One region of the Pseudoalteromonas sp. 19-MNA-CIBAN-0066 genome, then DNA from elsewhere that is predicted to be linked to it. Evidence: predicted binding sites of a transcription regulator. Region 1 holds the regulator's gene; the other holds the start of a gene.
What was found. Region 1 encodes FliA, which starts transcription of late flagellar genes. Its sites were predicted from a motif close to CTAAAGNTNNNNNNNNNNNNGCCGATA; they were not measured.
Positions count from the first base shown of each region.

Region 2: the regulator FliA is predicted to act here: its motif matches at 16,635-16,661, upstream of AAEZ18_RS07460 (DUF5610 domain-containing protein).

Region 1 is NZ_JBEONZ010000001.1:250,820-264,795, reverse strand. Features, by position in the region: gene AAEZ18_RS01230 (ParA family protein) at 1-135, opposite strand, end outside; gene AAEZ18_RS01225 (flagellar motor protein MotB) at 148-1,107, opposite strand; gene AAEZ18_RS01220 (flagellar motor protein) at 1,116-1,880, opposite strand; gene AAEZ18_RS01215 (protein-glutamate methylesterase/protein-glutamine glutaminase) at 1,873-3,048, opposite strand; gene AAEZ18_RS01210 (chemotaxis protein CheA) at 3,100-5,277, opposite strand; gene AAEZ18_RS01205 (protein phosphatase CheZ) at 5,293-6,054, opposite strand; gene cheY (chemotaxis response regulator CheY) at 6,070-6,453, opposite strand; gene AAEZ18_RS01195 (RNA polymerase sigma factor FliA) at 6,494-7,204, opposite strand; gene AAEZ18_RS01190 (MinD/ParA family ATP-binding protein) at 7,231-8,091, opposite strand; gene flhF (flagellar biosynthesis GTPase FlhF) at 8,084-9,574, opposite strand; gene flhA (flagellar biosynthesis protein FlhA) at 9,595-11,706, opposite strand; gene flhB (flagellar biosynthesis protein FlhB) at 11,779-12,909, opposite strand; gene fliR (flagellar biosynthetic protein FliR) at 12,919-13,698, opposite strand; gene fliQ (flagellar biosynthesis protein FliQ) at 13,701-13,970, opposite strand.
Region 2 is NZ_JBEONZ010000008.1:106,636-125,069, forward strand. Features, by position in the region: gene gspD (type II secretion system secretin GspD) at 1-1,687, shown strand, start outside; gene gspE (type II secretion system ATPase GspE) at 1,680-3,245, shown strand; gene gspF (type II secretion system inner membrane protein GspF) at 3,248-4,483, shown strand; gene gspG (type II secretion system major pseudopilin GspG) at 4,549-4,971, shown strand; gene gspH (type II secretion system minor pseudopilin GspH) at 5,021-5,605, shown strand; gene gspI (type II secretion system minor pseudopilin GspI) at 5,605-5,982, shown strand; gene gspJ (type II secretion system minor pseudopilin GspJ) at 5,983-6,657, shown strand; gene gspK (type II secretion system minor pseudopilin GspK) at 6,657-7,643, shown strand; gene gspL (type II secretion system protein GspL) at 7,640-8,848, shown strand; gene AAEZ18_RS07410 (type II secretion system protein M) at 8,845-9,318, shown strand; gene AAEZ18_RS07415 (type II secretion system protein N) at 9,322-10,080, shown strand; gene AAEZ18_RS07420 (UPF0149 family protein) at 10,102-10,689, shown strand; gene AAEZ18_RS07425 (hypothetical protein) at 10,738-10,944, opposite strand; gene AAEZ18_RS07430 (hypothetical protein) at 10,944-11,303, opposite strand; gene ccoG (cytochrome c oxidase accessory protein CcoG) at 11,584-13,014, shown strand; gene AAEZ18_RS07440 (serine/threonine protein kinase) at 13,066-14,040, shown strand; gene AAEZ18_RS07445 (thiol:disulfide interchange protein DsbA/DsbL) at 14,075-14,698, shown strand; gene AAEZ18_RS07450 (thiol:disulfide interchange protein DsbA/DsbL) at 14,719-15,357, shown strand; gene trmA (tRNA (uridine(54)-C5)-methyltransferase TrmA) at 15,421-16,524, opposite strand; gene AAEZ18_RS07460 (DUF5610 domain-containing protein) at 16,692-17,819, shown strand; gene murI (glutamate racemase) at 17,897-18,434, shown strand, end outside.

The DNA of each region.
Region 1 (13,976 bases):
GGTTAATGAGGCATGAGGATCGGTATCAATCAATAATACGCGCTTACCTTGAGATGCTAAAATACCTGCAAGGCTAACCGCGGTTGTGGTTTTCCCTACTCCACCTTTTTGATTTGCTACAGTCCAAATCTTCACATTGCATCCTAATTACAGTTCATTTCGAGTCGATATACGAATACCGCCATGGGGTAAACGAATTATTTTTATTGTATTATCGTCAGAGGGTAATTCTGCTTCAGGCTCAGGTTTAACGACTACTTGTTGCGGCTCAACGCTTACTACTTCTGCTGTTGGTGGCAACCCATATTTAGATAGGGCAATAACTACTTTGCGATTTTCAGCACGCCCTTGCTTAGTATCGTTAGTGGCAAAAGGAGAATATTGACCATATCCCTCAATCGCCATTCGCGCTGAATTTATACCTAGCCTTTCAAGCTCAACTAAAACGGCTGTTGCACGCGCCACCGACAACTCCCAATTCGAGCTGTACATTTCATTACCTATGGTTTGGTTGTCAGTATAGCCGCGTACTCTAATATAGTTATCTACCGGAGCAATTATATCTTTAATTATTTTAACAACTTGCTTAGCTCGAACTTGCGCTACACTACTGCCACTTGAAAATAGCATGCCAGAACTAAGCTCAATGATCAGCCAATCTTGGCTGAGTTCTAAACTTGCTTCACCATCGCGTATTTCATCTATTAATGACGATTGCAGCTTAGCCAACAAACTATCGAGTGGTTTGCCAAGGTGTTTTTGCTCAATATTACTGGTATCGCTTTGTCCGTCCAGCAGCTTTGGCCCGTGTTCTTCTTTTAAAATACTTTCGCCGTAGAGCACTTCTTGCTCTGGGGTTACTCTGTCTGTCAATATTGCGTCGCCATTTACCCCAGTTCCTTGCTGCGAATGTTGACGGGCTGACTTATCAAATACATAACCAATCGAATCGGACAGCACTTGAAATTTCTCTTCTTTGTTAATTGCTATTGCGTACAAAACCACAAAAAAGGCAAACATAATCGTCATATAATCAGCATAAGACACCAGCCAACGTTCTGTGTGTTGACTTTTAGTAGTGGTGTTGCGTAAGCGACGACGTAACATAATAGGGGCTACTCAACCACGACATTTGGGCGGTCAACCCGATAGGCTTCAAGCTTTAATTCAATGCTTACTGGGCTTTCGCCTTGGCTTATTGCAATTACGCCCTCGGCAAGCATTTCGTGATAAAGCATTTTTTGCTCAACCCGTTGCTTTAACTTATTAGCCATAGGTAAAAATAATAAATTAGCTAAACCCACGCCATAAATAGTTGCTATAAAGGCAGTGGCAACACCGGCTCCAAGCTTTTGCGGATCTGTAATAAACGACATTGCCTGAATAAGACCAAGCACGGCCCCTAAAATACCTATGGTCGGACTATAACCGCCCATAGCTTCATAAACACGACTTGCCTCTAGCAGACGTTCGCGCTCTAACAGTAAATCTATTTCTAACGTATCGCGCAGTTTTTGATCTGAGCAACCATCAACTAATAATCCAAGCCCTTTTGCAGCATAGGCATCTGGGTGGGTAAGCGCTTCGTTTTCAAGGGCTAAATAACCTTCTTGACGTGCTTTATGTGACCATCCTTTTACTTGCTCTATGGCATCTTCAATATTGTATTTAGGCGATACAAAAACCCAGTGCGTAATTTCTAGCATCTTTTTAAAAGTACTGGCTGATGTTTGTAACATTACAGCACCCAATGTGCCGCCCAGTACAATGATCAACGCAGGTCCGTTAAATAATGCCGATACCACACCGCCCTCTAACGAGTAACCTATAGCAATGGCGCCCAAGCCAATAAGTAAACCTAGTACGGAAAGCTTATCCACAGCCCACCTCTGTCTTTAAACGTATTGCTACTTCATCTAATGGCAGACTTTCGCTCGCTAAACCAGCATTAGCAATTGCTTGTGGCATACCATAAACAACACAGCTTTTTTCATCTTGTGCCCAAATGGTTGCCCCTGATTGTTTAAGCATACGAGCGCCTTCACGCCCATCTGCGCCCATACCAGTTAATACTATAGCTAATACATCACCTTGATACGCTTTAGCGGCACTGGCGAAGGTTACATCAACGCTTGGTTTGTAACTAATGCGCTCGCTGTTATCTTCAAAAACTCGTAGTGTTCTACTTGCCCCACGACCATCAATCATCATTTGCTGGCCACCCGGTGCTAAGTAAGCCACACCTGCTTGCAGTCGATCTCCTTGCTGCGCTTCTTTTACCTGAATTTTACACAAACTATTTAAGCGTGCCGCAAAAGCCGGAGTAAACGCAGCAGGCATATGCTGAATTAATAATATAGGGTGCGGAAAGTTAGCAGGAAGCTGAGTTAATATAGTTTGCAGCGCAACAGGTCCACCGGTTGATGTGCCAATTGCAACTAGTTGATAGTGCTTGCCACTCGTGCGCTTTGTTACTATTGCACTGCGACTAGTTACTGCCGAATTATTAAAGCTTCGCTCTGGTTGTACTACTGTTGTTGCTGTTTTATTTGTTTGTGCAAACCTTGCTGCTAATGCGCTTGGCGCTGAAGTAGGTGTAAATAAAGGTTTGTTTATACTGGAGGGGCTAGGGCTAGCAACACGTCTAATACGTTGGCGGCCAATTTCTTTTACTTTGCTTTGCAGCAGCTTAATGGCATCTTCGTTATTGCGAGCAATGTCTTCAAATTTTTTCGGTAAAAAATCCATAGCACCAGCATCAAGTGCATCTAAAGTTGCAGTTGCACCGGAGCGAGTTAACGAAGAAAACATTAAAATTGGCGTCGGGTTACTGGCCATAATTTCTTTTACAGCACTTATACCATCCAACACCGGCATTTCTACATCCATAGTGATCATATCAGGACGTAAACTAGCTGCTTTTTCTACAGCATCTCGGCCATTTACGGCAAAGCCAATTACTTCAATCTCGCTATCTAATTCAAGAATCTCACTCACTCGACGGCGAAAAAAGCTCGAATCATCAACAACTAAAACTTTAACGGCCATTTTGCTCTCTTATTTTTATTGTGTAGACGTATAAAGTATACGTCTACTTTATTATTTACCTGCGTAGTGTTTTAACATACTCGGTACATCTAATATAAGTGCAATACCACCATCCGAAGTAATAGTGGCACCTGCCATTCCAGGCGTACCTTGTAATAAAGCGTCTAACGGCTTAATAACCACTTCTTCTTGACCAATTAACGAATCAACCACAAAGCCAACTTGTTGTGTACCTATTTGCACAATAACCACATGCCCTTGCGCTTTACGGCTTGTACGATCGGCACCTTTCACTAGCCAATGCTCTAAATAAAATAAAGGCACTGCCTTTTTACGAACAATAATAGTTAACTGACCATCAACCACATTCGTTTTAGTAAGGTCTAAGTTAAATATTTCACTTACCCCTGCTAATGGTAGTGCAAATGTTTGCTCACTCACTACCACCATTAAGGTAGGTAAAATAGCCAAAGTTAACGGTACTTTAATTTCAAGTATAGTGCCCACACCTAGTTCTGACTCTATGCTAACCGAGCCATTTAACTGGGTGATTTTAGTTTTAACCACATCCATGCCAACACCACGACCAGAAATATCAGATATTGCTTCTTTGGTAGAAAACCCTGGCGCAAATATCAGATTGTAAGCTTCGGTGTTAGACAAACGGCTTGCTTGCTCTTGATCAAGCACACCTTTTTTAATTGCTATTTGTTTTAGTTTTTCAGCATCCATACCTGCGCCATCATCTTTAATGGTAAGCAAAATATGATCCCCCTGCTGCGAAGCAGAAAGCGTAACGGTACCTGTTCTCGGTTTACCCGCAGCTTCACGATCATCTGGCATTTCTATACCATGATCAACCGAGTTACGTACTAAATGCACTAATGGATCGGCCAGTGCCTCAACTAGGTTTTTATCTAAATCGGTTTCTTCGCCAACCAGCAATAAATTAATATCTTTATTTAAGGTACGTGCTAAGTCGCGAACAACACGCGGAAAACGGCCAAATACTTTTTTGATTGGCTGCATTCGCGTTTTCATTACCGCGCCTTGCAAATCAGCTGTAACAACATCTAAGTTAGATATTGCTTTACTCATAGATTCACTTTCTGAACTGGTGGCTAAACTCACTAAACGATTACGTACTAATACAAGCTCGCCCACCATATTCATAATTTGATCAAGGCGTTTAGTATCAACCCTTACTGTTGTTTCAGCTTGTGCAGGCGGCGCTTTTTTAGCAACTGGCGCAGCGGTATTGGTATTAGCACTTGCTGCTACAACAGCCGCTTGTGGCTGCTTAACTTTATCAACTGCTACTGGTGAGGCTTTAACTACAGCTGCTTTAGGAGCCGTAACTTTATTTACAGGTGCAGGTGTTGCCGCGCTTTCTTTAGATTTTGGCGCCGCTCCCTTGCCATGTAGCTCATCTAGTAAAGCTTCAAACTCATCGTCACTTATTTCATCATCGTTAGTGCTAGCAGCCGGACTTTGAGCTGCTTGAGGTTTTGGGGTTTTATTTACCGCACCAAAACTTCCCACCCCGTGAAGCTCATCTAATAAGCTATCAAATTCATCGTCGGTAATATCGCCACTTAAGTCGCTGCTATTACTTAATGACTCTTTTATTGCAGGGCCTTTACTTTTGCCATGAAGTTCATCAAGTAAGTTTTCGAATTCATCTTCGCTAATTTCATCAATATGCGCATCGTTTGCTGTAGCGTTTGTTGCTGCACTGGGTGCATCAAACAACTCATCAAATGCAAAAGGGTCATCATCTAAATTAGCATCTTGCGTTATTACTGGCGCAATAGTGTCACCACCAAGCTCTTCTTCTGTGGGGGGTAAACCTAATTTATGTAATATTTCGAGTAACTGGGGATCGGCAGGCTCTGGTTGCTCACGATTTTTTATCGTAGCAAACATTTCGTTAATAGTATCAAGTGCTTGAAGTATAACATCCATTAGCTCAGAGTTAACTGTTCGCACTTTTTGGCGCAGTAAGTCAAACACGTTTTCTGCGCCATGGCAGGCATCTACCAGCTCTGACATCGCTAAAAAGCCCGCGCCACCTTTAACAGTGTGAAAGCCTCTAAAAATAGCGTTCAATAATTCAGTATCTTCTGGGTTATTTTCCAGTTCAACTAATTGTTCAGATAAAAGCTCAAGGATTTCTCCAGCTTCAACTAAAAAATCTTGTAATATATCTTCATCGACTTCAAAGCTCATGCAGTTACTCTCCTATTAGAAGCCCAAACTTGATAAAAGATCATCAACTTCGTCTTGATCAGATACAACATCATCACGCGATTCTTTATCAATAATAGGGCCTTCTGGGCCTGCTAATGCTTGTGCGGCAATCGAGTTTTCTGTTTTTTGTTGCTCTTGGTTATCGTTTTCATCTTGTGCTGCAAACGCAGTTAACAGATGAATTAAACTTTCTTCAACTTCGCGTACCAGCTCAATAACACGGCGAATTACTTGTCCGGTTAAATCCTGATAATCTTGAGCCATTAACACATTAGTCATTAATACTTGCAACTCATCGGTTTTAAGATGCGAGCTGTTCATAAATTTATCAATGCTATGACACAATGTTTTAAATTCACCAAGTTCAAGATCGCGGCTCATTAACCGATCCCAGGTTGGCTTGATATGCGAAATATCATCAGCTAATTGCTGGGCTAAAGGCAGGCTCGCTTCAACCGCATCCATGGTTTTGTTGGCGGCGTTTTCTGTCATTTCTATGACATAGTTAAGTCGCTTTTTAGCGTCCGGAATGGCATCAGTGGTTAAATCTGTTATGCGGGTGTCAAGCTCAAAACCCTTTAAAGACTCGTGCAACTGGCGCGTTAATTTACCTACTTCTGCAAACAAATATGATTGTTCTTGAGAGGCAGTTTCTAAAATTAACTGATCAGCTTTATGTTGCTCACCGTTTTCTAAAAAAGTGACCAGCTGACGTGCTTGCTCTAAAGTAATCTGAGGCGCAGCAGGTGCTGACATAAGCCTCTCCCCTTATTAACCTAAGCGTTCGAACACTTTTTCTAATTTAGTTTTTAATGTACCCGCAGTAAATGGCTTAACAATATAACCATTAACACCTGCTTGGGCTGCTGCAATAATTTGCTCTTTCTTAGCTTCTGCAGTAACCATTAAAACCGGAAGATGCTTTAATTTGTCATCTGCGCGTATTGCTCTTAACAAGTCAATACCTTGCATGCCCGGCATATTCCAATCTGTTACTACAAAGTCAAATGATTGATTTTGCAACATAGGTAAAGCAGTTGAGCCATCATCTGCTTCTAAAACATTGGTAAACCCTAAATCACGCAATAGGTTTTTAATAATACGTCTCATCGTTGAAAAGTCATCAACAACAAGAATTTTTATGTTTTTATCCAAAACATCCTCCAGTGAGGCCTAAACCTGTATTTACTTACTTCTAATTTATCCAGTCATTGATTTTTGCTTTTAGCTTAATCATCGCCTGACCATGTATCTGACTTACACGCGACTCACTTACATCGAGTATCTGTCCAATTTCTTTTAAATTCATTTCATCGTTATAGTACAACGAAAGCACCATTGCATCTCGCTCTGGTAGGGATTTAATTGCACTTAATAAAGATTCATTAAACCTTTCATTTTTAACATTATTAAAGGGTTTGTCTAGTGCTAAATCGTGCCCAACAGGTGTTATAACATCCTCATCAATACCTAAATCTTCTATTCCCAAGATTTTACTGGAATTAACATCGGTTAAAATATGATGATATTGCTCTAGTGTAATTTCAAGCTTTTGGGCAACTTCACTGTCTGTAGGTTCACGATTCAGGCTGCTTTCTAATGCTGAAATAGCTTCTATAACCTGGCGGCTTTTACGATGTACTGAGCGAGGAGCCCAGTCTCCACGGCGCATTTCATCAAGCATAGCGCCCCGAATACGAATACCCGCAAAGGTTTCAAAACTAGCGCCTTTAGTGGCATCAAAGTTTTTTGACGCCTCTATTAATCCTATCATTCCTGATTGAATTAAATCATCGAGTTGTACACTAGGGGGTAAACGAGCAATTAAATGACATGCTACTTTTTTTACTAATGAAGCATGCTTTTCAACAATCATATTTAAATTTTGTGTTGATTCATATCCCATAGCTCTATTCACCAATGTAGTCATAGTTAGCCGTTAACGAGTTTCTCAATGAAAAATTCTAAATGCCCCGAAGGCTGGTTCGGTATTGGCCACTTTGTTATTCTTGTTGCTAATGTTTTAAAGGCAAGTGCAGCTGGAGAACTAGGAAACAGTTCAACAATTACTTTTTGACGACGTGTTGCTTTGCGCATATTTTCATCATAAGGAACGGTTGCAACCAGCTCCATTGATATATCTAAAAATCGGTCTGTAACCTTTGATAGCTTTGCAAATAACTCTTGCCCTTCGCGTAATGAACGCACCATGTTGGCAACAATTTTAAATTTATACACGCCATGTTCGCGGCTTAATACTTTGATCAGTGCATAGGCATCGGTTATTGAAGTTGGCTCGTCACATACCACAACCAAAACATCTTGTGCAGCGCGAGAAAAACTCAGCACCATATCCGATATACCGGCAGCGGTATCAACAACTAATATATCAAAATCAGTATTGAGTTCGCTAAAAGCACGAATAAGCCCAGCATGTTCTGCAGGCGACAACTCAACCATACTTTGTGAACCCGACGTCGCTGGTACTATTTTGATCCCAGCGGGGCCTTCTACTAGTATTTCATCAAGCTCACATTCGCCAGATAACACATGCGATAAATTACGCTCAACACGTAGTCCAAGCATTACATCACAATTGGCTAAACCCAAATCGGCATCAAGCACTAACACTCTATTGCCTTGCTGACCTAAAGCGATCGCAGTATTTAACGATACATTTGTTTTTCCAACGCCACCTTTACCGCCAGTGACGGCGATAACCTTAACGCCGTTATTATTATTTTTGCTCATTTTACGCAGGCCGCTTGCTTGATCTAATACTGTGTTAATCATACATCTCTACTGTGCTCGACGCCACTGATTGGTGTCGTGAATGTTGTACTTTTGTTCTCTTTAAATATAATTGCTCAGCTTTTTTCACTAGTTTTTCTGCATTTGCAACTCGAATATCTTCAGGTACTCGTTGACCATTAGTAAGATACCCTATTGGCAGGCGATTTTGAATCGCAATACTAATTATCTCGCCTAAACTTAATGATTCGTCGAGTTTAGTGAAAATACAACCGCTTAACTGTACTTTTTTAAAGTGTCTTACGGTTTCTTGTAACACATTTATTTGCGCAGTGGCACTTAATACTAAGTAATTACGAATATCCACACGCTGATTACGCATTAAGGTATTTAACTGCTCAGTTAAACGTAAATCACGTTGGCTCATACCTGCAGTGTCTATAAGTACTAAGCGCTTGTTACGTAAATGATATAACACTTCGGCCAGTTCGTTCGCATCTTTAACTTGTTTAACCCCACAGCCTATAATACGGCCATATGTTGCAAGCTGCTCGTAAGCACCAATTCTGTAAGTATCGGTAGTAATTAGCGCTACTTTATCAGCACCATATTTTTGTGCACCTAATGCCGCGAGCTTAGCCACTGTAGTGGTTTTACCCACACCGGTTGGGCCAACTAATGCGTAAACACCACCTTGGCGCAAAATTTCGTTATTCGTGGTTTGCATCTGATCTTCAACCATAGTTAACAGCGCTTTCCAGCCCTGCTGACGCGGAACATCTTCAGGTACAAAACAAGCCATTTGCTCAGCAACTTCTTTATCGATTCCCATGCCTACTAAGCGGTCAATCATGCATGCGCGCGTTGGGTCACGGCGCGCCATATCTTGCTGCATTAAACCCGACACTTGGTGCTCTAATAACTGGCGAATTGCGTTCATTTCTTCACGCATTGTGCTCATTGCTTCACTTTCGGTATTTTTAGTCGTGTGTGTTTGCGCAACTGGCGTGTCTAATTCATCAAAATCACGGTCTAGGTCATCAAAACCTAAGCTGTCAGCTTGCGTTTGTGGGCGTGCTTGCGCGGCTTCTTCACGCGCAAACATATTTGTAGGGCGTTGTTTAGCGACCGGCTCTTGATAATGTTCTGAGGTATCTATACCTGATTGCGAAAACATTGAAGCCAATTCTGCTGAACGTGGACGCGGCGACTGGCGCTCTAATAGTGCTTGTAAGCTGTCGGCTACCTTTGCTTGTGGCTCAGGTCTAGCACGCTGTGGCTCTGGTTTTACAAAGTTATGCATGCTTTGCGAGTGGGCAGAATGTGCCGTACGCTGCTGCAGCGGCGCACTTTGTTGTGGCGCGGCGGCTTTAGGGGCTGCTTTGTCATAATCAACCGCTGCGACAATTTCTACGCCGTTTGCGAGTTTTTTATTAGACATAATAACCGCATCAACACCTAGCTCATCTTTAACTTCTTTAAGTGCTGTGCGCATATCTTTAGCAAAAAAACGTTTAATCTTCATGGTTCAACCCCTTTAAAATCTTATTGTTGGCCTACTGAGCTAACAATCTTGATCTGCCTTTCGTCTGGTATCTCTTGATAAGACATCACTCGCAATCCTGGAATGGTGTACTTAACAAAACGAGATAACACAGTGCGTAACATTCCTGACGTTAACAGTATTGAAGGTTCACCGGCCATTTCTTGATTTTGATGCGCTTCGTTTAATGACACTTGAAGTCGCTCTGCAAGTCCTGGCTCTATTCCGGCACCTTCGTCGCCTGCATTTTGTAATGACTGATGCAACATCTGTTCCAACTCAGGCGCCAAGGTTATGACAGGGATTTCTGAAGACATGCCCACTGCATCTTGAACTATTAATCGACGCAGTGAAATACGTACCGCAGCGGTTAAAACATCTGGATCTTGGCTACGCGGGCCATACTCTACAAGGGTTTGTACTATTGAGCGCATATCGCGAATAGCTACACCTTCGTTTAATAAATTTTGTAAAACTTTAACTATGGTAGTTAATGGCAATACATCAGGCACCAAGCCTTCTACTAACCTTGGGTGACTTTTTGCTAGCATATCTAATAGATTTTGTACTTCTTCGTGGCCTAATAATAACGCCGCATTATTGGTGAGTAATTGGCTAATATGAGTGGCAACCACAGTCGCCGAATCAACCACGGTATAACCAAGCGATTGCGCTTCATCTTTTTGATCAGGCTTGATCCACACCGCATCCAAACCAAAAGCCGGATCTTTAGTTTCAATCCCTTTTATAGGACCAAATACTTGCCCCGGATTAATTGCCAATTCGTCGCCGTGTTTTAGTTCGCCTTCGCCACTTGATACGCCCATTAAGGTAATTCGGTATGCATTTGGGTCTAGCTCTAAGTTGTCGCGTATATGTACCGGGGGCACTAAAAAGCCTAATTCTTGAGAGAGCTTTTTACGCACGCCTTTAATACGGTTTAGCAATTCACCACCTTGGGATTGATCAACCAATGGAATAAGTCGGTAACCTACCTCTAAACCAATTACATCAACTTGCTGCACATCGTCCCAGCCTAACTCTTTTTGTTCTTGCTTATTGGCAATGCCTGTACCTACTGCGCTGCCATTAGCGGTTTCCTCAGCAAGTGCTGCTGCCGCTTTTAATTTATTTTGTTGAGTGTAGTAAGCTAAATAACCTAATAGTGCGCCCAAGCTTAAAAACGCTACGTGCGGCATACCAGGTACTAAGCCCATAATAATTAAAATGCCTGAAGCAATAAATAACGACTTTTCGTTACCGAGTTGTTTCTTAAATTGATCGCCCATGTTGTGCGACTCATTTTGACGCGTTACAACAATAGCAGTACCAATAGAGAGTAATAATGAAGGGAGTTGCGCAACCAAGCCATCACCTATGGTGAGCAAGGTATAAATTTCCATGGCATTGCCAAAGCTTAAATCGTGTTGGATCATGCCAACAAATAAGCCACCAACAATATTAATAATTAATATAACAATACCGGCAATAGCATCGCCTTTTACAAATTTACTGGCACCATCCATAGAACCATAAAAGTCGGCTTCGCGGGTTACTTCTTCGCGGCGCTCTCGGGCTTGCTCAGCGCTAATAAAACCCGCATTCATGTCAGCATCAATTGCCATTTGTTTACCCGGCATAGCGTCTAGGGTAAAACGCGCCGACACTTCAGAAATACGCCCAGCACCTTTAGTAATTACCACAAAGTTTATGATGATCAAGATTAAAAACACCACTAAACCTACTGCATAGTTACCACCAATAACCACAGAGCCAAAGGCTTCAATTACTTTACCGGCAGCATCACCACCATTGTGGCCCTCAAGTAATACTACTCGGGTGCTGGCAACGTTAAGTGCCAAACGCATAATAGTGGCGATTAGTAACACAGCCGGAAACATACCAAACTCAAGTGGTTTCATGGTGTATACAGTTACCAGTAACACCACCAAAGCAAGGGCAATATTAAAAGAAAATAATATATCAAGCAGGAACGGAGGAAGAGGTAAAATGACCATACCCAGCGCAGCTAGTACCATTAATGGTGTACCTACGCCTTTGGCATACTCTTTTTTATCTTTGTTAAGTTGTTGTAATACCGCTTTAAATCCCATAACCCTACAATTTCAAAAAATTGACACTACTTTGAAATTGCAATAACTATTCCAAGTTATAGGTTATTTAAATTAATACTGATAATCGTCAGGAATAGGCAGTTTTTTATTAAGTTTGGTGGGGCGTTTTCCGCGCCCTTTATTAAAGCGCTTAAGCTGAAACACATAAGCTAATACTTGCGCAACTGCGGTAAATAACTGATCCGGAATTTGCTCCCCCACTTCTGCAGTATGATAAAGCGCTCGAGTAAGCGACGGCGATTCTAAAATAGGCACTTCATTACCAATCGCTATTTTACGAATTTGCATTGCCATTTCATCAATTCCTTTGGCAACTACTATAGGTGCTCCGGCGCGTTCGGTGTCGTACTTTAAAGCCACAGAGTAATGGGTAGGGTTAGTTACAATAACATCGGCATCGGGCACATCTTGCATCATACGTTTTTGCGACATTTGCCGCTGGGTTTGCCTTATGCGCGCTTTTATTTGCGGGTCACCCTCTGAGTTTTTATACTCGTCTTTTACTTCTTGAAGGGTCATTTTAAGTTGTTTATTGTGATTATAACTTTGAAATGGCGCATCAATCGCAGCAATAATAATTAAGGTACAAGACAAGCCTAAAAACATCCAAGCCAATATTTCTAAGGCATGAATAATATTACCTGGGGCGCTTTCTACACTTAAGTGCAGTATTTCATCAAAAAAGGTATTAATTAAAAACACTGCAAAACTGGCAACTAAACCAAATTTTAACAGCGACTTTAACAGCTCCACCCCAGCTTGGGGGCCAAACATACGTTTAAAGCCTTTAGCGGGCGACATTTTACTAGCTTTAGGCGCAGCAGCTTGCCAACTAAAATTAAAGCCACCTAACATGGTGTTACCAATAAAAGCAGCTAATACAATAATAAATACAAACATTGCCATAGGGAACATCAGCGCATCGGCCACTTCGCCCCATACGGCAAACATTTTGGTGGTGTCGTAGGTTTCGTTACGGTTAAGGCTAAGCATTCTACCCATTACGTTATACAAACCTTTACCAATTTCGGGGCCGTACATGAGCAACGAAATAGCCGAAAAGATAAGCACAAACATAGTGCCCAACTCTTTGGATCGCGCTATTTGGCCTTTCTTTTTGGCATCCTCTACTTTTTTGGATGTGGGTTCTTCGGTTTTTTCTTGTCCAGAATCTTCAGACACAATAACCTCCTAAGGCGAGCAGCCCACTAATGAGCACATTAACTCGACCATTTTTAGCCACTGAAACTCAAACTGCGATACAAAGTTACCTAAGGTCGCCCAAATAATGATAAGCCCTGCAACTAAAGTAAACGGAAAACCAATAGAGAAAATATTAAGCTGCGGCGCGGCGCGGGTCATAATGCCAAACGACATATTAATTACCAGCATAGCGGTAAGCGGTGCAAGTGAGAGCACAAGCGCCGTGGTAAACATCCAGCCACCCCAGGTTACTATGTCCCAGTAATGATCCACCGACCACCAATTACCGTCAATAGGCAGCACTTCAAAGCTATGTATCACCATTTGAATCATCATTAGGTGACCATTAAATACAAAAAATAATAAGGTCGCTAAAATAAGATAAAACTGCCCTACTGCAGGCACACTTAAACCATTAGAGGGGTCAACCACAGAGGCAAAACCAAGACCCGTTTGCATAGCCAATATTTGCCCAGCTAACACAAAGGTATTTAACAATAAGGTAGATGCAAAGCCAATCGCAATGCCTATTAGCATTTGCTGAATAACCACTAAAATCATTTCAAACGAAAACAAATTAGTAAAGGTAGCAGGCGGCAGCATAGGCACAGCAACAAAGGTAACAACAATTGCTAAGCCCATTTTTATACGAGTAGGTACGTTTTTAGCGCCAAGGCCAGCCATTACCATAATCATTGAGCTAATGCGCACTAACGGCAGTAAAAAGTCACTCAACCATTGAATAACGACAGCAAACGGTAATTCCATACCTAGCCTGCAATTTCAGGAATAAGTAATACTAGGCGGGTAAAAAAGTCCATTAACTCTTGGGTAAACCAGTGGCCGCCAACAATAAGCGCACTTATAGTAATAAGTAAGCGTGGTAAAAAACTCAACGTTTGCTCGTTAATTGAAGTTGCAGCCTGAAACACGGCAACCACTAAGCCCACAATTAAGCCCGGCACTACAATAGCAGAAACCAATTTAATTACTAAAAACAGCGCGCTACTTAAAATATCAACAAATACTTCTGGTTCCACGGCGTA
Region 2 (18,434 bases), on a different contig from region 1:
CAGCGGCGATATGATGATTACCCGAGTTGTACGGGTTAAAAATGTAAGCGTGCAAGAGCTAGGTCCTTTGGTTCGTCAATTTAGCGACCAAAAAGATGGCGGCCATGTTGCTAACTTTAATGCCGCAAACGTAATGATGCTTACCGGGCATGCTGCATCGGTAAACCGCTTAGTTGAAATAATACGCTCGGTTGATCAAGCGGGCGATAAGCGTGTTGATATTGTAAAGCTTAAATTTGCTACCGCAGATGATGTGGTATCTGTAGTTGATAATATTTATAAAGACAGCGGAAAAGGCAGTATTCCAGAGTTTTTAATACCTAAAGTGGTTGCCGATGGCCGTACTAACAGCGTTATTGTTAGTGGCGAAGGCCAAGCACGCACCCGTGCTATTGAGCTTATTAAGCGCTTAGACGGTGAGCTTGAAAGCCAAGGGAACACTAAAGTATTTTATCTAAATTACGCAAAAGCAGAAGATTTAGTTAAAGTATTGCAAGGTGTTAGTAAGTCGCTAACAGATGACACTCAAGGCGGCAGCGCAACCAAAACACGTACTCGCAGTAACAACGAAACCAGCATAGAAGCCCACCCCGATTCAAACTCATTAATTATTACAGCACAACCCGATACTATGCGCTCGCTTGAGTCAGTTATTGAGCGTTTAGATATTCGCCGTGCGCAAGTATTGGTTGAAGCAATTATAATTGAGGTAATGGAAGGCGACGGTATTAACTTTGGTTTGCAGTGGATTTCTGAGCAAGGCGGTATGCTGCAGTTTAATAATGGCACAACTGTACCGGTTGGTGCGTTAGCTGTAGCGGCTGAGCAAGCACGCGATACTACCGTATCTAAAAATATAATTGGTACCGAAAGCGGCACAATTACTCAGGTTGATGAAACTACTAAGGGTGATTACGGCCCATTAGCATCATTACTCGGTGGCATTAACGGCTTAGCCATGGGGGTGATAAAAAATGACTGGGGCGCAATTGTTCAAGCCGTTTCGACCGATAGTAACTCAAACATTTTGGCGACCCCCTCTATTACTACTATGGATAATGAAGAAGCGTCTATTTTAGTGGGTCAAGAAGTGCCTATAATTACTGGCTCGCAAACCGGGAGTAATAACACCAACCCATTTCAAACAGTTGAACGCCAAGAAGTGGGTATAAAGCTTAAAGTAACCCCGCAAATTAACGATGGCTCTGCTGTACAGTTAACTATTGAGCAAGAAGTGTCGAGTGTAAGTGGTGCTACTGCTGTTGATATTTCAGTTAATAAGCGTTCAATTAAAACCACAGTAATGGCTGATGATGGCGGTATGGTGGTACTTGGCGGATTAATAGATGAAGACGTACAAGAGAGTGTATCTAAGGTGCCACTACTAGGCGACATTCCTATTTTAGGTCACTTATTTAAATCAACTAATACCACACGACGTAAGCGTAACCTGATTGTATTTATTCGCCCAACTATTATTCGCGACGGAATTAGCATGAATAAGTTGAGCTTTAATAAATATAACTTTATTCGTGGCGAGCAATTTAAGCAGCGCGAAGATGGTATAGAGTTAATGCCAAGAACCGACACGCCTATTTTACCCGAGTGGAATGATGAGCTAATACTGCCACCTACGTATGAAGAGCATTTACGCAAACAAAATGCACAAGAGCGTAAAGATGACTAAGGCGATTAAAGAGATAAATCAAGATGTGGTTCATCCTAATGCGCATCATCCGGACGAGCTATTAACCAGTGACGACTTAGTTGAGCTGCCCGTTAAACGTTTGCCTTTTTCATACGCACGGCGAGCCGGAGTGTTGCTGAGTAAAAATAAAGAGCAGCGCATAGTGTATTACCGTGGCGAACTTGATATTGACGTACTGTTAGAAGTACGCCGTATTGCAGGACATGGTTTTACGCTTGAGCAGCTTGATGATGACAAGTTTGAGCTACTGCTAGAGGCTTCGTATCAGCGAGATAGTTCTGAAACGCAACAAATGATGGAAGACATTGGCAACGAAGTTGACTTGTTTTCATTAGTAGACGAATTGCCACAAACCGAAGATTTATTGGCAGGCGATGATGATGCGCCAATTATTAAACTTATAAATGCAATGCTCAGTGAAGCAATTAAAGAGGGTGCGTCTGATATTCATATTGAAACCTTTGAGCAAGAACTGGTTATTCGCTTTAGGGTTGATGGTGTATTAAAAGAGGTACTTAAACCTAATCGTAAATTAGCATCCTTGCTGGTATCGCGAATTAAGGTAATGGCTAAGCTCGATATTGCCGAAAAACGTATACCACAAGATGGCCGTATTAGTTTGCGTATTGCAGGGCGTGCAGTTGATGTACGGGTATCAACCATGCCATCGAGTTTTGGTGAGCGTGTTGTGCTGCGTTTACTGGATAAAAATAACGCGCACTTAAATCTTGAAGATTTAGGTATGACCGCACAAAACCGTGAATTGTTTGCAAATTTAATTAGTAAACCTCATGGCATTATTTTAGTAACCGGGCCTACAGGCTCTGGTAAAAGTACCACCTTGTACGCAGGTATGGGTCAAATAAACTCTCGCGATCGTAATATTTTAACGGTTGAAGACCCCATTGAATACGAAATACCGGGCATTGGCCAAACGCAAGTAAATACTAAAGTAGGTATGACCTTTGCGCGTGGCTTACGGGCTATTTTACGTCAAGATCCCGATGTAGTGATGGTAGGTGAAATACGTGACCTAGAAACCGCTCAAATAGGTGTGCAAGCATCATTAACCGGTCACTTGGTAATGTCTACGTTGCATACAAATACTGCTTCTGGCGCTATTACTCGTATGGAAGATATGGGAGTGGAGCCATTTTTACTTTCATCGTCGTTACTCGGTGTGTTATCGCAGCGACTAGTACGTACACTGTGTAAAAGTTGTAAAAAAGAACATGTAGCCGATGAGCGCGAGTGCCAGTTATTAGGCGTACCGTTTGAAAGTAAACCAACTATACACCGTGCAGTAGGGTGTGAAGCATGTAACTTTAATGGTTATAAAGGCCGTACTGGTATTCATGAGTTATTAGTGGTGGACGAAACCATTCGTGAAATGATCCACAATGGTAAGGGCGAGCAAAGCGTTGAAAAATACATTCGCAAGCTCAGTCCAAGTATTCGTCAAGATGGCTGTAGCCGTGTACTTGCAGGTAAAACAACACTTGAAGAAGTATTGCGTGTTACCCGTGAGGAAGGCTAATAATGGCAGCGTTTGAATACCGTGCCTTAGATGGCCGAGGCAAAGAAAAAAAAGGCATTTTAGAAGCGGATACAGCAAAACAAATTCGCCAAATATTACGCGATCAAAAATTAACGCCGCTCGAAGTTGTACCCGCGGCGCAAAGTGATAAACAGGTTAAAGGCCAAAAAACGTCATTACTTGGCGGTTTGTTTAAACCTACTATATCAACCTCAGATTTGGCGCTTATAACTCGCCAGTTAGCAACACTCATTCAATCGGCTCTGCCAGTTGAGGGTGCGGTAATGGCTGTGGCTGAGCAATGTGAAAAACCACGTTTAAAACGCATGCTGATGTCGGTTCGCTCAAAAGTAGTGGAAGGGTATACCCTTGCCGACGGTATGAGTGAGTTTCCGCATGTGTTTGACGATTTATACCGCGCTATGGTTGCCGCAGGCGAAAAGTCAGGGCATTTAGACCAAGTACTAAACCGGCTTGCCGATTACACCGAACAGCGCCAATATATGCGCAGTCAAATAACGCAAGCTATGGTGTACCCCATTATTTTAGTGGTGTTTGCTATTGCAATTGTGTCGGTTTTATTAGGTACTGTAGTACCTAAAATACTTAAAACGTTTGAGAAAACCAAGCAAGTACTCCCTTGGACCACTGAGTGGGTAATGGCGGGAAGTCATTTTGTACAAAATTATTGGTTTATTAGTTTAATTGTAATAACGGCCCTAGCGATAGGGATTAAGCATGCTTTAAAACAGCCTAAAATTCGTTTTTGGTGGGATGATAAAATATTGCATATGCCCGGTATTGGTAAAGTAGCTAGAGGTATTAATACCGCTCGTTTTGCCCGAACTTTAAGTATTTTATCATCAAGCTCGGTACCGCTACTTGAAGGTATGCGTATTGCGGGTGGAGTGCTGATCAACGAAAAAATTAAAAAAGCAGTTGCCGATGCAGCGGATAGAGTAAGCGAAGGGGCAAGTTTAAGAGCGGCCTTACAGCAAACTAAATTGTTTCCGCCAATGATGCTACATATGATAGCCAGCGGTGAAAAATCTGGCGAGCTGGAGCAAATGTTAGAACGCGCTGCTAATAACCAAGATCGCGAATTTGAAAGTATGGTTAATGTATCGCTAAAACTATTAGAACCCGCAATGATCGCTTTAATGGCGGTTATTGTATTATTTATAGTAATGGCAATTTTACAGCCAATTATGGCAATGAATAAAGCTGTAGGGCTTTAACTTAAAAGTAAATTAATGGTTTAATAAACCATTGTTTAGTGTTTTTAGAATAATGAGGTAATTACGTGAATAAACAATCAGGTTTTTCTTTGCTAGAAGTGATGGTCGTACTGGTTATAATTGGCATGATCATGTCAATTGTGGCACCTAATATTATGGGTCAACAAGAAGAGGCCGCTATCGATAAAGCACACTTAGATATTCAGCAGCTTGAAGATGCAATGAGCCTTTATAAGCTTAAAAATAAAAGCTACCCAAGTACCGAGCAAGGCCTAGAAGCATTGGTTAATAAAACCAGCATAGAGCCAATACCAAAACGTTTTCCAGATGGTGGCTTTATTAGTAAATTACCAGAGGATCCGTGGGGCAATACTTATCAGTTAATTAGTCCAGGAGAAATTGGTAAATTTGATATTTTTTCTTTAGGTCCAGATGGCCAAGCCGGCACCGATGACGACATTGGTAACTGGGACGAAGAAAAACAGTAATGGCCATCAATCGCGCAGTGTATTTATATACTAATACCCAGGGCTTACTATGCAAGTAAGCTCTGAGAGATTGCGTGCAAAAAGCCGCGGCTTTAGTTTAATCGAAATTTTAGTGGTATTAGTGATCATCGCTTTTGCCACAAAAATGGTGGTATATAGCTTAGAAGGCGGCGCTGAGGATGAGTTAGATACTCAAGCGCTTAGGCTGCATACCACCATTAATATGGCATCAGAATTTGCTATTTTAAACCAAGTTGAATTGGGTTTTCATATAGACAACAACGTATTTGAGTTTTTAGTTTTTGATGGTGAAAAGTGGGTAAGCTTTGTCAGAGAAGCATTATTTGAGCCGGTTGAATTTGATCCACGCTTTAAACTAGCGCTTAACCTAGACGACTTAGCTTGGGCGCAAGATAACTTACTCGAGCAAGCAAATTGGCGTGAGCTAATGAGCGGAGACGAAGACAGCTTATTGGAGCTTAAAAAGTTTAAAATCCCGCAAGTGCTAATACTATCTTCGGGCGAAGTAAGTGCATTTCAATTAACACTCGAATTAAAAGAGCAAAGCGAGCCGGTTTACTTTATTGAAGGCGAGTTTACTGCGCCAGTGAATTTACGCCGAGAGCCCGAATAATGCGCCAGTATAATAAAGGTTTTACTTTACTTGAAGTGCTAGTGGCATTGAGTATTTGTGCTATGGCAGGTATTGCAGCAATGCAAGCAACCAGTGAACACATTCATCATCTATCTAGCATAGAAGAGCAAACTTACGCCTCATGGGTTGCCGAAAATATTATGGTAGAGCAGCGTACCAAAGGCGAACAATGGGAAGGGGAAAACGGCGTGCGCGGTAGTGAAGTTATGGCGGGTGTTGAATGGTTTTGGCGCCAAGATATAGGCAAAACCGCAGATAAAGACTTTGTAAAATTAACCATTAATATATTTAGTGATGAAAAATACGAGCACTCGGTATATGAGCTGGCAACTTATTTAAATAAAGGCAAAAAATAAGTGAAGCAACGCGGATTTACCTTACTTGAAGTGATGGTAGCCTTGGGTATTTTAGGCTTTGTTATTATGGCCACGCACCAAATATTAGATACCACTACCCGCGCAAAAGAAGCTTCGGATGATAAAATAGCCGAGCTAAATGGTTTGCAAACCACCTTTAGGTTAATGGATCAAGATTTTAGTCAAATGACCAAACGTGCTGTACGCAATGAAGCAGGCGATGTGCAAGAGCAGTATTTGCTAGCCGGACGCTATGTTTTAGATAGCCAATATGATGGCATTGGCTTTGTGCGCGACGGCTGGATAAATCCAATTAATTTATTACCACGCTCAGAATTACAAGCTGTGGGTTATCGCGTAATAAACGACAACTTGGAGCGAGTGTATCGTGTATATGTTGATCAGCTTGATAATATGGAGCCGCGTGTACAGGTTGTTTTAAAAAACATTGAAGAGCTAAAGTTTGAATTTTTAGACGATAAAAACGAATGGCAAGCTAAGTGGCAAATTAAAGCACTTCCTAAAGCGGTTGCTGTTACGCTGCAACAAATTGAGGCGGAGCCAATTAGGCGAGTATTTTTAGTGCCAGGACAAGGTAAAGAAATTCTACCATCGAGCCCATCAACTGATGATGCACTGGCCGATGAAGGTAACCCGCAAGAAGGTGGGCAGTAATGGGGCTGCGTTCTTCTCGTGGAGCCGCACTTGTTATTGTGCTGTTTATTGTTGCATTAGCGGCCATTTTAGCCGTAGAAATGAGTGCTAACTTAATGGTGCAAGTGCAAAAAAGTACTAACTTACAGGGTCATCAACAAGCTAAGTGGTATGCCTATGGTGCAGAAGAGCTTGCCATAAAAGCGCTGATTAAAAGCAAAAGAGACGATCCTGACAAAACCACGTTAGATCAAATATGGGCGCAGCAAGGCGATATACCTTACCCAGTTGATAACGGCACACTAAGCGGAAAAATAACGGATTTACAAGCATGTTTAAACTTAAATGCTATAGCCGTAGAACCAGATTTAAATAGTGCTAGCAAAACCAATCCAGCGCACAAGGCCTTGTTCGCATTACTTGAAAATATTGAAGATTTACCGGCACAAGAGTCAGAGGAAACCATGGCTGACAGTGTGTTTGATTGGCTAGACGAAAACAGTATTACATACCGTTCAGGAGCAGAAGAAGGGGAATACTTGTCGCGTCAATTTCCGTACATGACCGCCAATAGCTTATTTGCATCAACCTCAGAGCTGCGTTTGGTTAAAGGTTTTAACCCATTAGTAATGGAAAAAGTGCTGCCTTATGTTTGTGTAATACCTGGTAGCACTTTATTGTCTATTAATGTGAATACCTTAGCAGCAGAGCAAGCACTCATTTTAAGTACCCTTATAGATGAGCTAAGTGTATCGGGTGCTGAAGCTGTGATTGCTGCTCGCCCAGATGCAGGCTTTGAAAGTAAAGCTGCCTTTTTTGAACAAGTTCAGCAGCAAGGCGGGCAAAACGTCAAAGCGGTAGAAAAATTGTTTAGTATTAATAGCGAATATTTTAAATTACAAACGCAGGCAAACTTTGTTGATCTGCGTTTTTCGATGACCACATTACTGCACGCCAAAGACGGCGACGTAACGATACTGGCGCGAAAATTTGGAGGCGTACAGTGACAGAAATACTGTTGATCCGCACGGGTCAAACCGAACAAGAGTTACTTAATTGGTTAATATACTCACCACAAGAACAACAAATAATAGCCAGTGGTGAGCTAGTTAATGCCAGTTATTTAAACGAACTGAGCGAAAAATCGCTAGGGCGCGAAGTCGTTGTATTATTGCCTTGTGACCAAGTGCAATTAAAAACGGTAATGCTACCGACTAAATGGAATCGTAAGTTAGAGCAAGCTTTGCCTTATATGCTCGAAGAAGATATAGCGTGCGATATAGATGAGCTATTTATTGCTGTAGGTGAGCCAGTGATGATTGGCGAGCAGCATGCTGTTCGTGTTGCTATGACCGACCGCGAATGGTTTGAGGCGTGGCTAGCGCTATTTGCAGAGCATAATTTATCGGTATATAAAATATTACCCGATGCTTTGTTATTACCCCCAGCAGATGAGGACACAGTAACGGCAATAGCACTTAATAATCAGTGGTTATTTAAACAAGGCCCATGGCGTATAAGTGCAGTAGAGACGAGCTGGTTAAATGGTTACTTAACAGCAATGGGTAATCCAGATGTAAAGCATTTTAGTCCGGCGACTCAGTTTCCTGAAACGGTAAACTTACAGGCTCAAACCAGTGATTACGACCTACCGCTGGCCTTATTTGCTAAGCAACTAGAGCATACTAAGTTTAATCTTCGCCAAGGTATGTATCAGCTTAAAAAGAAAAGCACCTTATGGTGGGGGTACTGGAAAAGTGCTGCCATTATTACCAGCGTTGCCTTAGTAGCGAGTATTACGATTAAAGCTATAGAGTTGCATCAGCTAAATACCCAGTTAGAACTTGCTAAAGCACAGGTAATTGAGCGCTACCAAAAGGCATTTCCGGGAACTAAGGTTCGCCCACACCTTATTAAAAACCAAATTAAAGGTGCACTGGCAAAAATACAAGATACCAGCGACGCTGGATTTTTAGAGTTAACCACAGAATTAGTGGGGGTGTTTTCGCAGGTAAGTAATTTTACCCCTGAAACACTGCGTTATGACAAAAAACGTAATGAATTACGTATGAGAGCACGCGCAAAAGACTTTCAAACCTTTGGTAAAGTTAAAGCCATACTTGAACAGCAAGGGTTAACGGTTGATCAAGGTTCGTTAAGTAACGATGGTGACTTTGTGGTTGGCGAAATTAAACTGCGAGGTGCAGTATGAAGCAGCAGTTAATTAAACATTGGCGCTCACTAAAAGAGCAAGAGCAGCAGTTAATAATCGTTGCGAGTGGTATTTTTATTGTGTTTATTTTAGTGATGGGCATTTTTAGACCCTTAAATAATGCAATAGCAAGTGCTGAGCAATCGCAATTAAAACAGCAAGAGCTACTAGTGTGGGTTGACGAAAGTATTGTAAAGCTCAAGGCCGCTGGTAATACACAAGTGGTTAATAGTCAAAACATTAGCCAAATAGTTAACGCCACCCGCGGACGCTATAAAATAAATATTAGTAAAATGCAGCCAAGTAATAACTCGCTACGTTTAACGCTCGACTCAGTAGAGTTTAATCAATTAATACTGTGGCTTGATGAACTGGTCAATCAACATGGTTTACGGGTCGAAAATTTAGATTTGAGCCGTGACGATAAGTCGGGCTATGTACGTGTTAGCCGTTTGCTATTAGAGAAGTAATGAATGAAAAAAATAATAACCTTATCCATTGTATTTTTACTTAGTTTTATTGTGTTTTGTATTATTAAGTTACCTGCAGCGGTGGCCATTGACCTAGCAAAACCTTATTTTCCTAAGCAACTTGAAGTAGGGCAAAGTGTTGGCACTATTTGGCAAGGGCAAATGATGCAAGTACGCTACCAAGGTGAGCAATTAAATAATGTACGTTGGGATGTTGCCGGGTGGGCATTATTTACCGGTAAGTTAAATGCCAATGTAAAATTTGGTGACCCACGTGAGCGCAGTGATATATCGGGTTATGCAGATGTGAGCTTTGGTTTATTTAATAAGCAAGTGAAAGTAACCAATGGATTAGTGCGCTCAACAGTTGAAAGAGCGATGCAACGCATACAACTTCCGTTACCTGTAACCGCTAAAGGTCGTGTGATCTTGGAATTGGCAGAGTATACATCGGGCGCACCTTATTGTGAGTCACTGCAAGGCGAGATAGCGAGCCCTAATATTGACGTACAAGGTTTGAACGGTTGGTTTAATATAGGCCCGCTTGGTGGTAACCTAAGCTGTAAATCGGGCGACATAGCCATACTTATCGACCCAGATAACACCTTAGGGCTTGAAGCTGATGCAACCCTAAAAGCTAATTTTGACTTTAAAGTATCAGGCTATGTAAAGCCCGATGCCACGTTGCCAAAAGATGTACATGATGCGGTTAAGTTTTTAGGTCGTCCAGATAATCAAGGCCGTTACCCGCTCAACTTTTAATGTTTAATATAAAGAGTTTTAATGCAATTACCCCAATTTACTGAGCAGCACGCTAAGCAGCTCAGCACATTTTTAGACACCCAGTCTCAAGCGATGACGCTAACGCAAAGCCAAGGTTATTTATTTGGCGTAATTTGCTCTCCTGAGCCTCTAGACGTACATGAGTGGATGGCAGCAATTTTGCCTAATACAGCTAATAATGTAGATGAAGAAATGCTATTTTTATTTATGGCGTTATACCATCAAATTAGTGAGCAAGTATTTGAAGTAGGCTATAAATTACCAGCACAATATAATTACGAATTTTGCAGTAATTGGAGCGCAGGTTTTGTAACGGCAACAACGTCATATACTCAAAAGTTATTAAGTTCAACCGCGTTAGAGGCAGAATATAAACAAGCCCTCGAAAGCGCTCAAGCCACATTAAGCTTTTTTGCACTTGATGGGCAAACCATTAGCCAAATAGCGTTACAAAACAGTATTGATGAGCAGTTACTTTGCCAGCAGCAATATGAGCTAATGGGCGACTTTGCGCTTGGCTTTGCAGAGCTAGTGGAAATAGTCGCGCTTAATAGTGGCTTGTACACAGATGAAGGCTGGGAAGAGTAGTTTAGGCGCAGTAATGAGTTGAGCTCAAAATATAGCCGTGAAATAAGTTTAAGCGCCTAGTTCTAATATAATATCAGTGCAGCCTTGCTTGCACTTAATCAGCCCTTTACCCGGCTCGCTGGTGGCTAAGTCGAGTGTTAAAACCCCATTACATTTTTCGCACTTTAGCGTTTTACCCTGCGTGAGTTTTTTAAGCATATTACGTTGCTGGTGAAATGAGTCACTGGCTTTTTTATTTAATCCAGAAAAGTCCATTATTTACCTCGCATGTGTTCTAGTGAGCCGGATACTATTTTACATACAGTGTTTAAGCGCTCATCATAAAAATATAGGTTTAAGTCGCGCTCACGGCAGTAGCGTAAGTGAAATAATCTTATTGAGTCATCGGTAGTAAATGTTTTTTCGGTGTACTCACGCTCAGATTCAGAAAGCGTTAACTGCGCACTAATTTTGTTTTTAGTCATACTGGCAGTAGGGCTGCGATTCACTTTGCTTGCATCACTTAAAAAGTCAATACCATCGTTAAATAACCGCTCACGAGGCTCTTTCACCAAAGGGTGATCGACTGTGAAAAAGGCGAGGACTACTATTACCAAAATAATAAATTTTTTCATAGTTGGGTAAACTTTGATCCAAATAACATAAAATGATGCTGCAGTGTAATAAAATGCATTTTAAAAGCAAGTAACTAAAGTGAATAAATTATTAGCGATCTATGCCAGTAATTTTAGCCAATATTGTTATAATAGCTAACAGCAGTTAGATATTTCTGAAATATCTGAAAGTATTCAAGTCTTGTTATAAATATTATACGTAATAAGTACGTTATTACACTATAAGGTAAACCTTGAATATAGCTGAATTTTTATTTCCAAGCGGTGTTGAGGAACTTCGATGGACAAACAAATTAAAGTAAAAAATATACCAGTTGAAGTAAAGATTCAAAAGCCGGATCTTAGCGGGCAACAGGATCGGTTTAATCCACGTAATCGTATTTACGTGCGTGCTGTTAATGGCTTGCACCAACTTCTTAGGCAGCGAATTGGCTTTTTAGGTCTGTTGGCATTTATGTTGCTACCTTGGATAAATTTTAATGGTGAACAGGCCGTTTTATTTGATTTAATAGGTCAAAAATACAATATATTTGGTTTAACCCTGTGGCCGCAAGACTTTACCATACTCGCCTTTATTTTTATGTTGGCCGCGTTTGCTTTGTTTTTGGTTACTACTTTTTATGGACGAGTGTGGTGTGGTTATACCTGCCCACAAACAGTGTGGACCTTTACCTTTATTTGGTTTGAAGAAAAGTTTGAAGGTACGGCAAATCAACGTAAAAAGCTCGACCAACGAGCAATGGACTTTGATAAGTTTTGGCGCAAAACCGCTAAGCACACCAGTTGGATTTTGTTTTCTTTATATACAGCAATTACATTTGTTGGTTACTTTACCCCTATTCGTGAGCTACTCCCTGACTTTGTTACCTTTAATGCCGGTAGCTATGCCTTAATGAGTATTATCTTTTTTGCTGCTTGTACATACGGTAATGCTGGGTGGATGCGCGAAATTATGTGTTTACATATTTGCCCATACTCACGTTTTCAGTCAGCCATGTTTGATAAAGATACCTATACAGTATCGTATGATGAAAAACGCGGTGAAAGCCGTGGCCCACGCTCGCGCAAAGTGGCACACCAAGATTTAGAAATAGGCGACTGTATTGACTGTAATTTATGCGTGCAAGTATGCCCAACCGGCATAGATATTCGTAATGGCTTACAAGCAGAGTGTATTAACTGTGGCGCTTGTATTGATGCATGTGATGGGGTGATGGATAAAATGAATTATCCACGCGGACTTATTTCTTATACCACTGAGCGAAACTTAGAAACGCCAGAGAATAAAACCAACCCACTGCGGGCAAAAATTATTGGCTATATAGTGATCCTGGTTATTTTAACCAGTGCCTTGGTTGCCAATATTGCGCTGCGTAAAACGATGGAATTTGATATTATTCGCGATCGTAATCAGTTATATAGGGTTGATTTTGAAGGGTTGGTAGAAAACACCTACACCTTAAAAGTGATCAACAAAGCGCAGTATGAGCAAACCTTTACAATTAAAGTGCAAGGGCTCGATAACTTTAAGTACATAGGTAAACAAACGTTTAGGGTTAACGCAGGGCAATCGCACAATGTGCCTTTATCACTGGTTATGGATCCGTATGACTTAAAAGCGCCAATGACAGAATTTAACTTTGTGCTATCGCCGGTAGGCGAGCCCGACAATCAAATATCACAGTCGAGTAACTTTTTTAAAGCGCGGTAAAGTTTAACAAAAAGCGGGGTGTTCCCCGCTTTTATTTTATATAAGAAGTGTATGAGTAAATTTAGCTTTATTGATTTAACCCCAGATCTAATTCTTGATGCCATAGAAAGCGTTGGTATTTATGTTGAGTCTGGTTTATTGGCATTAAATAGTTACGAAAATAGGGTGTATCAATTTGTAGCTGAAGGCGGAAAACGCTACGTTGTTAAATTTTATCGTCCAGAGCGTTGGAGCGAGGAGCAAATACAAGAAGAGCATGACTTTGCCTTTGAGCTAGCAGAGGCCGAAGTACCGGTTGTTGCGCCAATGGAATATAACGGGCAAAGCTTATTTGAACACCAAGGCTATTTATTTACTTTATTTCCAAGTGTTGGCGGGCGTTTATTTGAAGTCGATAACTTAGATCAACTTGATGTACTAGGGCGCTTAATTGGCAGAATGCATCAAGTTGCTAAAACAAAACCATTTACACAAAGGCCCACCCTAACCTGCGAAGAGTACTTACATACAGCAAAAGTTCATCTGCAAAAAAGTAACTTAGTACCTATGGGATTAGAAACTGCTTTTTATACCATTTTAGACTTGGTTATTAAGCAGGCTCAAACACAGTATACCAATGTAAAAACGATACGTTTGCATGGGGATTGCCATGCTGGCAATATATTATGGGCAGGCGATGCGTTAATGTTTGTTGATTTAGATGATAGTCGCCAGGGGCCACCCATTCAGGATCTATGGATGATGCTAAGTGGCGATCGACAAACGCAGCTGTTACAGTTAGATACCTTAGTAACCGCCTATGAAGAATTTTGTGATTTTGATCACTCGCAGCTTAAGTTGATCGAACCACTTCGAGCTATGCGTATCATCCATTATATGGGGTGGGTTGCAAAACGATGGAGCGATCCGGCTTTTGTGCGGAACTTTTCATGGTTTGCAGATGACAAATACTGGGAGCAACAAATTTTAGCACTTAAAGAGCAGCTTGCCGCATTGCAAGAAGCACCGCTAAAATTATTGCCATAACATTTTATTCAAAAATATGTACAACGAGAGACTAATGCTTAAAAAATTAAAACTGAGCCTACTACTTCTTTGTCTACCTTTTGCAGCACTTGCAGCAAACTTTGAAGTAGGTAATCAATATACAGTTATCAATATCGAAAAAAGTACTACACCACAAGTTACCGAATACTTTTCGTTTTATTGCCCGCATTGTTTTAAATTTGAACCGGTTGCACACGCAATTGAAGAAAACCTACCTGCAGGTGCGGTGTTTATAAAAAATCACGTTAACTTTTTAGGCGGCGTGTCGCCACAAACACAAAGTAATTTGAGCCTAGCGTATTTAGTTGCTAAAAAGCACGGGCAAGCTGATACGATTACAGACAAGATTTTTAAAAGTATTCATGTTCAGCGCGCACCACTGACTGAAATTAAAGATTTAAAAAAATTATTAGATATAAATGGCATTAGTAGCGATACGTTTGATCAAGATATTGCCAGTATGCCAATTATTGCAGCTGAACAAGCAATGCAAGATAAACAAAATAAATACTCAAAATTAGGTGCGTTAACAGGCGTTCCTACTTTTATTGTAAACGACAAATATAAAATCAATCTAAATACCATCAAGAGCCAAGAAGAGCTTGATGAGTTAGTTTCATTTTTACTCGCACTATAAATTTTTGGAGCCATATAATAATGATAAAATTAGTTAAAGCAGGTTTACTTGCTGTATTACTACCTTTCGCTGCAACAAGTTTTGCAGCAACCTTTGAGGAAGGTGTACATTATGAGGTTGTGTCTGAGCGCGCAACTAAAAAACCAGAAGTGAAAGAGTTTTTCTCATTTTACTGTCCTGCGTGTAATAACATGGAGCCACTGGTAGCCGAGATTAAACCAATGCTCGATAAAGGCGTAAAGTTTAAAAAGAGCCATGTTGATTTTGTTGGCGTACGCGATACCGAGCATCAACAAATGATCAGCCAAGCGTTAGCAACGGCTGAAGTGTTACCACAAAAAGATAAAATTATTGCGGCTATCTTTAGTCACATTCATACAAAGCGCGCAAATTTTAATGAATTAGCCGACGTAAAAGATGTGTTTGTAGCCCAAGGCGTTGATGGCGATAAGTTCGATAAGTTATTTAAAAGCTTTTCGGTACGTACATTAAGCTCAAAAATGAAGCGCGACCAAGACTACTTTAAAGAAAAAGGTGCATTGCGTGGCGTACCAACTTTTATTGTAAATGGTAAGTACAAACTACTTCTAGGTCGCGAATCGGGTATTAGCGAACCCGCAGATATCACAAATCTAATTAACTACTTGGCAAGCAAGTAAAGTTAACCCCATAAAAAAAGCTCCTTAGGAGCTTTTTTTATGGGTAATTTTTAACTGCTTATTTTAAGTATTCTTTTTTTGTAAAAATACACCCGACTCAATATGGTGCGTATAAGGGAACTGATCAAAAATCGCAAAGCGTTTAACTTCATGGGTGCGGGTTAAGTGATCAAGGTCGCGCTCTAGTGTCTCTGGGTTACACGAAATATAAATAATACTTTCGTAATTTGCTACTAAGTCACACGTTAGGGTATCCATACCGGCACGTGGCGGATCAACTAAAATGGTTTGGCAATTGTAGCTATTTAAATCTATACCTTCTAAACGAGAAAAACTGCGTTCGCCATTCATGGCTTGAGTAAACTCTTCGCTCGACATACGAATAATATCTAAATTGTCTACCTTGTTTTGCGCTATATTATACTGCGCTGAGTGTACCGACGACTTTGATATTTCGGTTGCTAGTACTTTATTAAACGAGCCCGCTAACGCAATAGAAAAGTTACCGTTACCACAATAAAGTTCAAGTAAATCATTTTTAAGTGGCTTACATAAGTCTTGCGCCCACTCTAGCATTTTAATATTTACTTTGGCATTTGGCTGGGTAAAGCTGTTTTCTACCTGCTGATATATTAGTTCTTGGCCATTCACGTTTAAGCGTTCGGTAACGTAGTCATCACCAAGCATTTCTTTTTGTTTGCGGGCACGGCCAATAAAGTCAATTTTATACTTACTGCTTAACTTTTCTTTAAGCGCGTTAATTTCACTCAGCCAATGCTCATCAAGTGGCTTGTGATATAACAGACTCACTAAAATCTCACCGCTTAGCGTAGATAAGTAATCAATCTGAAATAGTTTACGACGCAAAATTTCACACGACTTTAAATTATCAATCATTACTTGCATCACTTCACCTACCAAAGGAGCGGCAGGGTCAAAGCTATCAACGCGAATTTTGTCTTTAGTTTGTTGATCAAACATTATATGAAACAGATCGTCACCATCGTGCCATACTCTAAACTCAGCGCGTTGGCGGTAGTTAATCGGCTCTGAGCTAAATACCTCAAGTTTATCCACACCAAAACGTTGAAATTGGGCAGCAATACGCTGTTCTTTTTCGCTTAACTGCGCATCGTACTGTGAGGTGTCTATTTTAATAACTGCCATTAACGCTATAACCTTATCTTTGAGAGCTGTTTATCGGCGCTATTGTAGGGAGCGAGATGTATTTGTCTAGTTTTGATGAAATATATATTGGTTTTTTTTTGAGCATCTAGCTACAGAAATAACTTACAGTGCCGATAAGTAAGGCAAGCATAGATAGGAGTCGGATCATGAAAATCGGTAACTTTGGCTTTGTTCCAAACCACAATATTAATAAATACGGTAATAAAGGGGCTTTACAGCAACCTACAATACAGTCGCCTCAAGATAACTATCAGCAGCGCGGTAAAGAACTTGCTGCCAAAGTGCTCGGTGACAAAATGGCTCAAGCTCTTGGCTTACCGATAAGCGAGCCGAAAAAAGATAAACCGCTTTTTGATTTTGATGAAATCGTTAAAAACGTTTTAGACTTCGTTACCAGTGCAGTACGTAAAGCAAAAGCCAATGGTGCCGACGATGAAAAACTCAAAGGTATGTTAGGTGATGCTCGAAAAGGTGTGCAAATAGGGATTGATGACGCGGTTGATGAATTAAAAGGCAATGGCGTGTTTAACGACGATATCGCACAGGGTATTAATAAATCTAAAGAAGGCATATTTAATGGCCTGGACAAATTTGAAGACGATTTATTTAATCCTAAACCCGCCAGTGTCTCTGTTAGCCAAGCTCAGTATGCAAGTTTAAGTAACAAAGCAGAATATAAATTTACTACCGCCGAAGGAGACGAAGTGAGTATTAGTTTTGCTGATGCTTATGAGTCACAATCAGCCAGTCGTTATCAGCAAAATGGGAATAGTGAATCTTTTGTAAGTGAGTCGTCGCAGTCTCGTGAGTTGTCATTTTCTATGTCGGTTAATGGCGATTTAAATGAGAATGAACAAAAGGCGATTAATGAGCTAATGGCTGACTTACAAAGTGTAAGTAGCACCTTTTTCAGTGGTGACTTAGATAAAGCATTTGAAGAGGCGCAAGCACTAAGCTTAGGCAACGAACAGCTGGTGGCTTTTTCAATGGATTTACGACAAACCAAAACAGTCGCTACAGTTAAAGGTTACGAAGAGTACAAGCCAGTTCCTGAAAAAGCAGTAGCTGATAAATTAGCGCCGTTTAACGACGACTTAAAAGCTGTGTTTAATAAAGCCACAGAGCTGGGCATACAAAACCAGTTATCGGGTATTGTGCAGTGGTTAAATCAAGATCAAGCAGAAATAGATAAATTGGTAGATTACACCAAAGCTATGTTCGAAAACCTTAATCAATTAAATGCAGCAACGGACGAGCTAGCCAATCAACAATAGTTGTACTACTAAACTACTTTCTTTTATAAAAATCACATGGCAAACTGCCGTTCTTAACTTAGAGTAAGGACAGTAGTTTGTCAGCGCACATAATGGTTTTTGATTCAGGTATTGGTGGTACTACGGTACTTGAACATATTCAGCAAAGTATTCCAGATGCGCAATACAGCTATTTTATGGATAATGCGCTATTGCCATACGGCGCTCAGTCACAGCAAACGATTATTAACCGCTTATGCGCACTCATTCACTTTATTAACCAGCAAGCGCTTAATGTAGATTTAATTGTTATTGCATGTAACACCGCCTCTACTTCTGCGCTTGGGGCAGTGCGCCAAATTACTACTATTCCTATAGTGGGGGTGGTACCGGCGATAAAACCTGCTGCGCAACTTACACAATCTAAACATATCGGCCTACTGGCAACTCCAGCAACTATATCAAGTCCCTATACGCGCACACTCATACAAGAACATACCAACAATATAGCAGTTAGCTTATATAGTAGCGTTGAACTAGTTACTTTAGCCGAGCGTCTGTTTTTCGAACAAAGTTTAGATACAACTAAACTGCACCAAGAACTCGATCGTTTAAACATAGATCAGTCTATAGATG